One region of the Halopseudomonas sp. T1L2 genome, then DNA from elsewhere that is predicted to be linked to it. Evidence: riboswitches for the same ligand, from Rfam matches in the RefSeq annotation. Region 1 holds a riboswitch; the other holds the start of a gene.
What was found. Region 1 has a riboswitch for cobalamin ahead of btuB (TonB-dependent vitamin B12 receptor). Riboswitches for the same ligand answer to the same signal wherever they lie in the genome.

Region 1 (4,392 bases):
GAAATCGGCGGTGACAGCGAAGGGTCTGGCGACGCCAACCGTGCGCTCTTTACCACGGCACCGATCGGTATCCTGCTGCTGTTGTTCTTCCTGTTGCTGCAGTTCAATTCGTTCAAACGTCTTGGCATTGTTTTGCTCACGGTCCCGTTGGCCAGTGCCGGGGTGTTGCCGGGGCTGGTGTTCTCCGGTGTGCCGTTTGGCTTCCAGTCGTTGCTTGGGGTGATTGCCCTGGTCGGTATTGTGGTCAACAACGCGATTGTGCTGATCGATGTGGTCGATCAGGGACTGGCGCAGGGCAGGGCGATCGATCAGTCGGTGTCGGATGCCGTGATGCGTCGAACCCGTCCGATTTTGCTGACCACCGCCACCACCATCGCTGGGCTGCTGCCGTTGGCATTCTCCAGTTCGACACTCTGGCCGCCGATGGCCTGGGCGATTATTTCGGGGCTGCTCGCGTCCACCGTACTGACATTGCTGGTGGTTCCGGCGGTCTGTCGGCTGTGGTTGCGACCGGCAACCCCGGGGGCGGAAAAGGCGGCAATGCAGATTAACTGAGTGCCGAACGGGCACACTGAAGAAATTTTCAATAAATCGTCTGCAAGTGCTTGACTCGGTTGGTGGAATCTATAGAATGCGCGCCAGTTCCGACGGACAAGTTGATCGACTTCAAGGCGATTTACGGCGTTCGGAAGAACGATGCGCAGCGGTAGTTCAGTTGGTTAGAATACCGGCCTGTCACGCCGGGGGTCGCGGGTTCGAGTCCCGTCCGCTGCGCCATTATTCAAGAAGCCCCAGTTCGCAAGAACTGGGGTTTTTTTGTGCCTGTTTTTCGGTCTCCTCGGTGCTAGCCCAGATGGCCGGGGTCAATTGGCTCGCCGTTCCAGGCATGCAGCCGCGCGCGGATATCTTCGAACATGGCGTCATATTCATGGTGCGCTTTCAGTGACATGAACTCTGGCGTCAACACCCCGTGGCGGCGCAGAATATGATCGATATTGCTGGCGAAGTTGAACGCCGTATCGCGTGGCAGCGAAAAGTGTTCGTGCACCTCGGCATCGTTAATCGTGCCATCGACGCTGAACTCGACTGCACGGCACTGGTCCGCGATGGTGTAGTGAATGTCGATGCTGAACCCGCTATCGCTGGGTAGCAGGCGCATACGGTTGATATGCAGGTGGCCCGGTTCAAACATGTCTTCCTCCTGGGCAAGGTGGGGACGCTCGACCAGTTATAGGCCTAATTGAGTGTCGGGGAAACTGTTGTGCTGAAAGCGTGGTGCATCCGACGGTCGCTTGGTAGGAGGCGCCGGGGGTATGCCGAGCCTGAGCTTGACAGGGCGGGAGGTGGCCACTACTCTCTGCCGCGCTTCAGGTGCCCTCCATCTCGAGGAGGGTGAAACTGGGAAGCCGGTGAGTCTGCCAGATCAGACAATTCCGGCGCTGCCCCCGCAACGGTAAGCGACGTCCGCCAACATGGCGAGACACCTGAAATACGCCACTGTGCTGAATGCATGGGAAGGCTCAGGTAGTCGGACTCACGTCCAGTCGCAAGCCCGGAGACCGGCCTGATGCTATTCACGACAGTGCGGTGGGCGCTGTAGGTGTACGGCGTCCTTCCTTTTGTGCATGCCGTGTTCCTGCCGCTCCAGCCTGTCCCGATCAGACAATGTCGTACGGGTCGGTACGACGGAGCAGCCAAGCAGCATGACTATCTTTGCGCGCGCCCCTCTGGCGCTGGGCCTTATTGGCCTTTCTTCCCTTTCTTTCGCCAGCACCCTGGATCTCGGCAGTGATGTTGTCACCGCCACTCGCACCAGCCAGGCCAGCAGTATTGCCGCCACGACCGTTTTCGAGCGGACCGATATAGAGCGGTTGCAGGTCAACACCGCTGAAGAGCTGTTGCGCCGGGCGACCGCGGTCAACCTGATCAACAACGGCGGACCGGGCAAGAGCACCTCGCTGCAGATTCGCGGCAGCAACGACAAACACGTACTGGTGATGATCGACGGTGTTCGCGTCGGCTCCGCGACTTCGGGTGTGGCGGCGCTACAGAATCTGCCGGTTGAGCAGATTGAACGGATCGAGATTGTCCGTGGCCCGCGCTCAAGCCTGTACGGCTCCGAAGCCATTGGTGGCGTAGTGCAAATCTTTACCCGCAAGGGCGGTGACGGCCTGACTCCGTACTTCTCGACCACCGTCGGCAGTCGCCAGCATCGCGCCGGTACTGCGGGTCTGTCCGGTGGGGATGACAACGCCTGGTTCAACCTGGGCGTCAGCAGTCTGGATACCGAAGGCTATGATGCGCGCCCGTCGCGGGAAGTGGACCACGACGGCTACCGCGAGCTGTCGGCCAGCCTGTCCGGCGGCTATCGGTTTGCCAACGGTTTGTTGCTTGATGCCAACCTGCTGCAGGTCGAGTCGCACAACGACTATGACTCCGGCAACAAGGCCAATGCCGACAGCGTGCTCAAGGCCTACGGCGCGCGCGCGCGATTTGCGCCACTGTCGTTCTGGGATGTAACGCTGCAGGCCGGTCGCAGTGAAGATCAGAACGAGAACTTCAAGGGCAGCACATTTGATTCCCGCTACGACACCCGCCGCGATACCGCCAGCTGGCAGAACGATTTTGCCCTGAGCGAAAACCAGTTGCTCACCGTCGGTTACGACTGGCAGCAAGACAGCATCAGCAGCAGCGTCGATTACCCCGAGGACAGCCGCTACAACCACGGCCTGTTTGCCCAGTACCTGCTGCACGCCGGCCGTCACGAATGGCAGCTGGGGCTGCGCCACGACGACAACGAGGCTTACGGTGAGCACACCACCGGCAGTGTCGGTTACGGCTATGCGCTGACCGACAGCATCAGCCTGACCTCCAGCTATGGCACGGCCTTCAGCGCGCCGACCTTCAACCAGTTGTACTTCCCGGGTTACGGCAATCCGGATATCCAGGCGGAAACCTCGCGCAACGTCGAAGTCGGTCTGCGCGGTCAGCACCGCTGGGGCAGTTGGTCGGCCAATGCCTTCCGCAATGACATCGACGACATGATTGCCAGCGTCCGGGTGGGCGGTGTGTCGATGGCCGAAAACGTCGACAAGGCCCGTATCACTGGTCTGGAACTGGAAGTCTTGACCCAACAACTGGGCTGGAACTGGCAGGCCAACTTGACCCTGCAGGATCCGGAGAACCGTTCCAGCAGCGCCAATGATGACCTGCTGCTGCGCCGCGTACCGGAGCAAATTTTCAATCTGGATGTCGACCGTCGCTTCGGCCGCATCGGCCTGGGCGCAAGCGTTCACGCTGAGGGTCGCCGTTGGGACAACGCCACCAATACCAATGACCTGCATGGCTACAACACCGTTGAATTGCGCGCCGAGTATTGGCTGAGCCATGCCTGGCGAGTGCAGGCGCGGGTCAGCAACCTGTTCGACAACGAGTACGAAACTGCCGCGACCTACACGCAGCCGGGCCGGGCAGGGTATCTGACCCTGCGCTACCAGCCGCTGTAATTGCGTCGTTTGACTGGCGTCACCGCTTGCGTTGGCGCTGCGATTAGAAAGCCGGGCTATGCCCGGCACTGACGTTTGGATAAACCGCAAAGGAGAAAGGCTGTGCTGAAAACCTCGAAACATACCCAACTGGTGGTTGGCGCGCTGCTGCTGGCGCTGATGATCATGACGCGCGGTAGCCACTTCCCGCAGCTCAACCTGCCAAGCGCCTCCTGGGCGGTGTTCTTCCTGGTCGGCGTGCTGCTGCGCCCGGTTTGGGCCTACCCGCTGTTCTTTGCAGTCGCTTTTGTAGTGGACGTGATGACGGTCGGCTGGGTAAATGCCGGTCACCACTGTATGACTATCGCCTACTGGGCGCTGCTGCCCGGTTACGCCGCACTCTGGTTCGGCGGCCGGATGTACGCTAGCTGGCACCGTGACCAGGCCTCGTCGCTGCTGGTGCTGGTACCGACCATGATGCTCAGTGCGCTGGTCTGTCAGGTCTTCACCAGCGGCGGCTTCTACTGGTTCTCCGGCCGCTACGCCGAACCGACCTTCGCCGGCATGATCGAGCGCTTGGCCCATTACTACCCGTCCTACTTGAGCACTATGGCCGCGTACGTTGCTGTCGCCGCCGTGCTCTACGTGGGTGTGCGCAGCGCCGCTGCGCTGCTGGGTCATTCGAGCCAGCGCGCATGAGTGAGTCTGCCGAACGGGATCAGCGCCACCGCGAGCGCATGCAGCGCAAGAAGGAAGTGGTCGATCAGAAGATCGCCCAGGCACCTGATGAGCGTGGTGTGCTGCTAGTGCTGACCGGCAACGGCAAGGGCAAGAGTAGCTCCGGTTTCGGCATGGCCGCGCGGGCGCTGGGGCATGGCCTGCGGGTGGGTATTGTGCAGTTCATCAA
Region 2 (4,392 bases), 1.1 Mb from region 1:
GGCAGCTACGCCGACAGCGTCGGCCTGGCTTTCCAGGTGCAGGACGACATTCTCGACATCGAAAGCGATACCAGCGTGCTCGGCAAACAGCAGGGTGCCGACCTGGCCCGCGACAAGCCGACCTACCCGGCACTGCTCGGGCTGGACGGTGCCCACCGTCTGGCTGCCGAGCTGCGCGACCAGGCGCTCAGCGCAGTCGCAGGCTTCGGCCCCGCAGCAGAGCGCTTGCGCCAGCTGGCTGACTACACCGTTCAGCGCCGCTTCTGAGATAGCCCTGCGTGCAGTTGGGCTATCGGCCTGCATCGGTTAAACTGCGCCCTTGTTTTCCCGCCACCGACGTTGGCACCCAGAGCCTTGTTTGATGCCCAGCACTTTCCACGAAATCCCGCTCCATCGCCCCAGCACGCCGCTGCTGGACCGTATCGACGACACCGAGTCGCTGCGTGCGCTTGACGAAAGCCAGCTGCCCGAGCTGGCCGATGAGCTGCGGGCCTTTCTGCTCTGGAGTGTCGGCCAGACCGGCGGGCATTTCGGCGCGGGGCTGGGCGTCATCGAGCTGACTATCGCCCTGCACTACGTCTATCACACGCCGGACGACCGCCTGCTGTGGGACGTTGGCCATCAGGCCTACCCGCACAAGATTCTCACCGGCCGCCGCGAACAAATGGCCAGCCTGCGCCAAAAGAACGGTCTGGCCGCCTTCCCGCGGCGCAGTGAAAGCCCCTACGACACCTTTGGCGTCGGCCATTCCAGCACCTCGATCAGCGCCGGCCTGGGCATGGCCATCGCTGCAGGCCTGCAAGGCCTGGATCGCCGCACCGTTGCCGTGATCGGCGACGGCGCGCTGACTGCGGGCATGGCCTTTGAAGCGCTCAACCACGCCTCGGAAGTCGAAGCCAACATGCTGGTCGTGCTGAACGACAACGACATGTCGATCTCGCGCAATGTCGGTGGCCTGTCCAACTACCTGGCCAAGATCCTGTCCAGTCGCACCTACTCGCACATGCGCGAGGGCAGCAAGAAGGTCCTGTCCAAGATTCCGCCGGCCTGGGAGCTGGCACGCAAGACCGAAGAACACGCCAAGGGCATGCTGGTGCCGGGCACCCTGTTCGAGGAGCTGGGCTGGAACTACATCGGCCCGATCGACGGGCACGACCTGCCTACGCTGGTACGCACCCTGAAGAACATGCGCGAGCTCAAGGGCCCGCAGTTCCTCCACGTGATCACCCAGAAGGGCAAGGGGTTTTCCCCCGCCGAGGCCGACCCGATCGGCTACCACGCCATCACCAAGCTGGAGCCCAAGGCCCCGAGCAACGGCGTCAGCAAACCGAAATTCTCGAACATCTTCGGCCAGTGGCTGTGCGACATGGCCGAGCAGGACGAGCGCCTGATCGGCATTACCCCGGCCATGAAGGAAGGCTCGGACCTGATTGCCTTCTCCGAGCGTTTCCCCAGGCGCTACTTTGACGTCGCCATCGCCGAGCAGCATGCCGTCACCCTCGCTGCGGGCATGGCCTGTGAAGGCGCCAAGCCGGTGGTTGCCATCTATTCGACCTTCCTGCAGCGCGGCTACGATCAGTTGATCCACGACGTTGCGGTGCAGAATCTGGACGTGCTGTTTGCCATCGACCGCGCCGGTCTGGTTGGCGAGGACGGCCCGACCCACGCCGGCAGCTTCGACCTGTCGTACCTGCGCTGCCTGCCGAACATGCTGATCATGGCGCCGGCCGACGAGAACGAGACCCGCCAGATGCTGACCACCGGTTACCTGCACGAAGGCCCGGCGGCTGTGCGCTATCCGCGTGGTACCGGCCCGGGCGTGCCCATCGATCCGGCGCTGGAGCCGCTGCCGATCGGCAAGGGCCTACTTACCCGCCGGGGCGAAAAGGTTGCCATCCTCTGCTTCGGCACCCTGCACCAGCAGGCCAGCAAGGCTGCCGAGGCACTGAATGCGACCGTTGCCAACATGCGCTTCGTCAAGCCGCTGGACACTCAGTTGATCGCGGAGCTGAGCGCCAGCCATGACCTGCTGGTGACCGTGGAGGAAAACGCCGTCATGGGCGGCGCCGGCAGCGCGGTCAACGAATGGCTGCTGGCCCAGGGTATCAAGCTGCCGGTGCTCAACCTCGGTCTGCCCGATATCTACGTCGAGCACGCCAAGCCCGCTGAAATGCTGGCTGAGTGCGGTCTGGACGCTTCCGGTATCGAAGCGGCCATTCGCGCCCGCCTCGACCGTTTGTAAGAGCCTGCCTCTGGCAGGCTTGACCCACCCCGCCGAAAAGCCTAGAGTCCGCCCCACTTCCAGTCGCCTGGGTGTCCGGCCTGCAGTGCAGTCCGGGTGAAACGGGAAGTCGGTGAGAATCCGACACTGCCCCCGCAACGGTAAGGAATCGCAGGCCAGCCCTGCCAGCATCATCGAAAATGCCACTGTGCTCTGCATGGGAAGGCGATGATGTGTTGATTCCAAGTCCGGAGACCGGCCCAGCGCGAGTACAGCCACGGCAATGCCGTGCGACTGTCTGCTGAGGTGTCGCGGAGGGCGTCACCGGTCAGCGTGCAGCCGCCGCGCGGTGGCCTGCCTCCTGACTTCCCGCCCTCCTCAAAAGCCGAACTTTTGAGGAATCTATGTACAAGTCACTGCTGATCATCCCCGGCCTGCTGGCCTGCGCCGTTGCCCAGGCCAACGACGCGCTGTCACTCGCCGATACCGTCGTTACCGCCTCCCGACAGGTCGAAAGTCGCAGCGAAAGCAGCGCGGCCAGCACCGTCTTTACCCGGGCAGATATCGACCGTCTGCAGCCCAACAGCGTGACCGACCTGCTGCGTCGTGTGCCCGGCCTGTCGATCACCACCAACGGCGGCCTCGGCAGCTTGAGCGGCATTTCCCTGCGCGGCACCAACGTCACTCAAACGCTGGTTCTGATCGACGGTCAGCGGATCGCCAGCGCCAGCGCAGGCCAAGCCAGTCTGGAATTCATCAGCGTCGATCAAATCGAGCGAATTGAGGTGATCCGCGGCCCACGCTCAGCCATCTACGGCTCCGACGCCATCGGCGGCGTGGTACAGATTTTCACCCGCCAGGGCCGTGACGGGCTTGATGCGCGCGTCAAGCTCGGCGTCGGCAGCAACCAGACCTTTACCCGCGATCTGGCACTTTCCGGCGGCAACGGCCAGACCCGCTTTGCGCTGGGCACCAGTCTGAACGAAACCGACGGCATCAATCGTACGACCAATAGCGTCGGTGGTGATCGCGACGAAGACGGTTATCGCAATCGCGCGTTCAACGCTAGCCTGACCCACAGCTTCACCGACGATGTTGAAGCCGGCATCCGCCTGCTGGAGCAGACTGGCAGCACCGAGTACGACCTGCTCGGCGACCCGGAAGATGACTTCAGCCTGAGCACCGCGGCAGCACACGTTCAATGGCAGGTCAGCAGCCTGTGGCGTACCCGCCTGGAAGTCGGCCACGCCGAAGACCGCCGTGACACCCGCTCCAGCGTATTCCCCTCGTCATACGACACCTACCGCGACTCCGCCAGCTGGCTCAACAACCTGAGCATAAATGATGCCCATAACCTGCAGCTGGGGCTGGACTGGTACGAGGATCGCATGCGCACTGACGGTGCCTTCACCGACGATGAGCGCTACAACCAGGCTGCGTTTGCCCAATACCGTTTCAGCGGTGAGCAGGTCAGCGTCGAACTGGGTATGCGTCATGACGACAATGAACAGTTCGGCAGCGAAAACACCTTCAACGGCGCGCTGATCTTTGCCCTGAGCAACAACCAGCAACTGGTTGCGTCGTACAGTGAGGGCTTCCGCGCGCCGACTTTCAACGACCTGTACAACGCCTGGGGCTCCAATCCGAACCTGCGTCCGGAAAGCTCAAAGAGCTACGAGCTGCAATGGCGCGGCCAGTTTGACGCCACCACGCTTCAGGCGTCTGCCTACCGTATGGATATCGACGACCTGATCCTGCTGGACAGTTTCTGGATTCCACAAAATATCAGCGAAGCACGCATCAACGGCCTGGAACTGTCTGCCGAGCGCGACATCCTCGGCTGGTACACCGTCGCATCCGCTACCTGGCTGGACCCGCGCGACCGCAGCACCGGTCAGCTGCTGCCTCGCCGTCCCAAGCGCCTGCTGAGCATCGACAGCGATCGCCAGTTCGGCGACTTCGGCATCGGCTTCAGCCTGGTGGCCAACAGCACCCGCTACAATGACGCAGCCAATACCCAGAAGCTGTCCGGTTTCGGCACCCTGGAAGTACGCGGCAACTGGCTGATGAGCGACACCACCCGTTGGGATCTCAGCGTCAGCAACGTGCTGGAGAAGGAATACGCACTGTCCAACGACTTTGCCGGCAACCCGTACCAGAACGAAGAGCTG

Region 2: it holds a riboswitch for cobalamin, as region 1 does, so the genes downstream of both, ACZ5WQ_RS11935 (TonB-dependent receptor domain-containing protein) here and btuB (TonB-dependent vitamin B12 receptor) in region 1, are expected to answer to the same signal.

What each region holds. Positions count from the first base shown of each region.
Region 1 covers NZ_AP040865.1:1,381,144-1,385,535, reverse strand. Annotated here, with positions in the region: gene ACZ5WQ_RS06485 (efflux RND transporter permease subunit) at 1-555, shown strand, start outside; tRNA gene ACZ5WQ_RS06480 (tRNA-Asp) at 701-777, shown strand; gene ACZ5WQ_RS06475 (DUF5064 family protein) at 845-1,192, opposite strand; cobalamin riboswitch at 1,353-1,582, shown strand; gene btuB (TonB-dependent vitamin B12 receptor) at 1,704-3,506, shown strand; gene ACZ5WQ_RS06465 (hypothetical protein) at 3,666-4,184, shown strand; gene cobO (cob(I)yrinic acid a,c-diamide adenosyltransferase) at 4,181-4,392, shown strand, end outside.
Region 2 covers NZ_AP040865.1:2,530,577-2,534,968, forward strand. Annotated here, with positions in the region: gene ACZ5WQ_RS11925 (polyprenyl synthetase family protein) at 1-267, shown strand, start outside; gene dxs (1-deoxy-D-xylulose-5-phosphate synthase) at 362-2,242, shown strand; cobalamin riboswitch at 2,296-2,499, shown strand; gene ACZ5WQ_RS11935 (TonB-dependent receptor domain-containing protein) at 2,626-4,392, shown strand, end outside.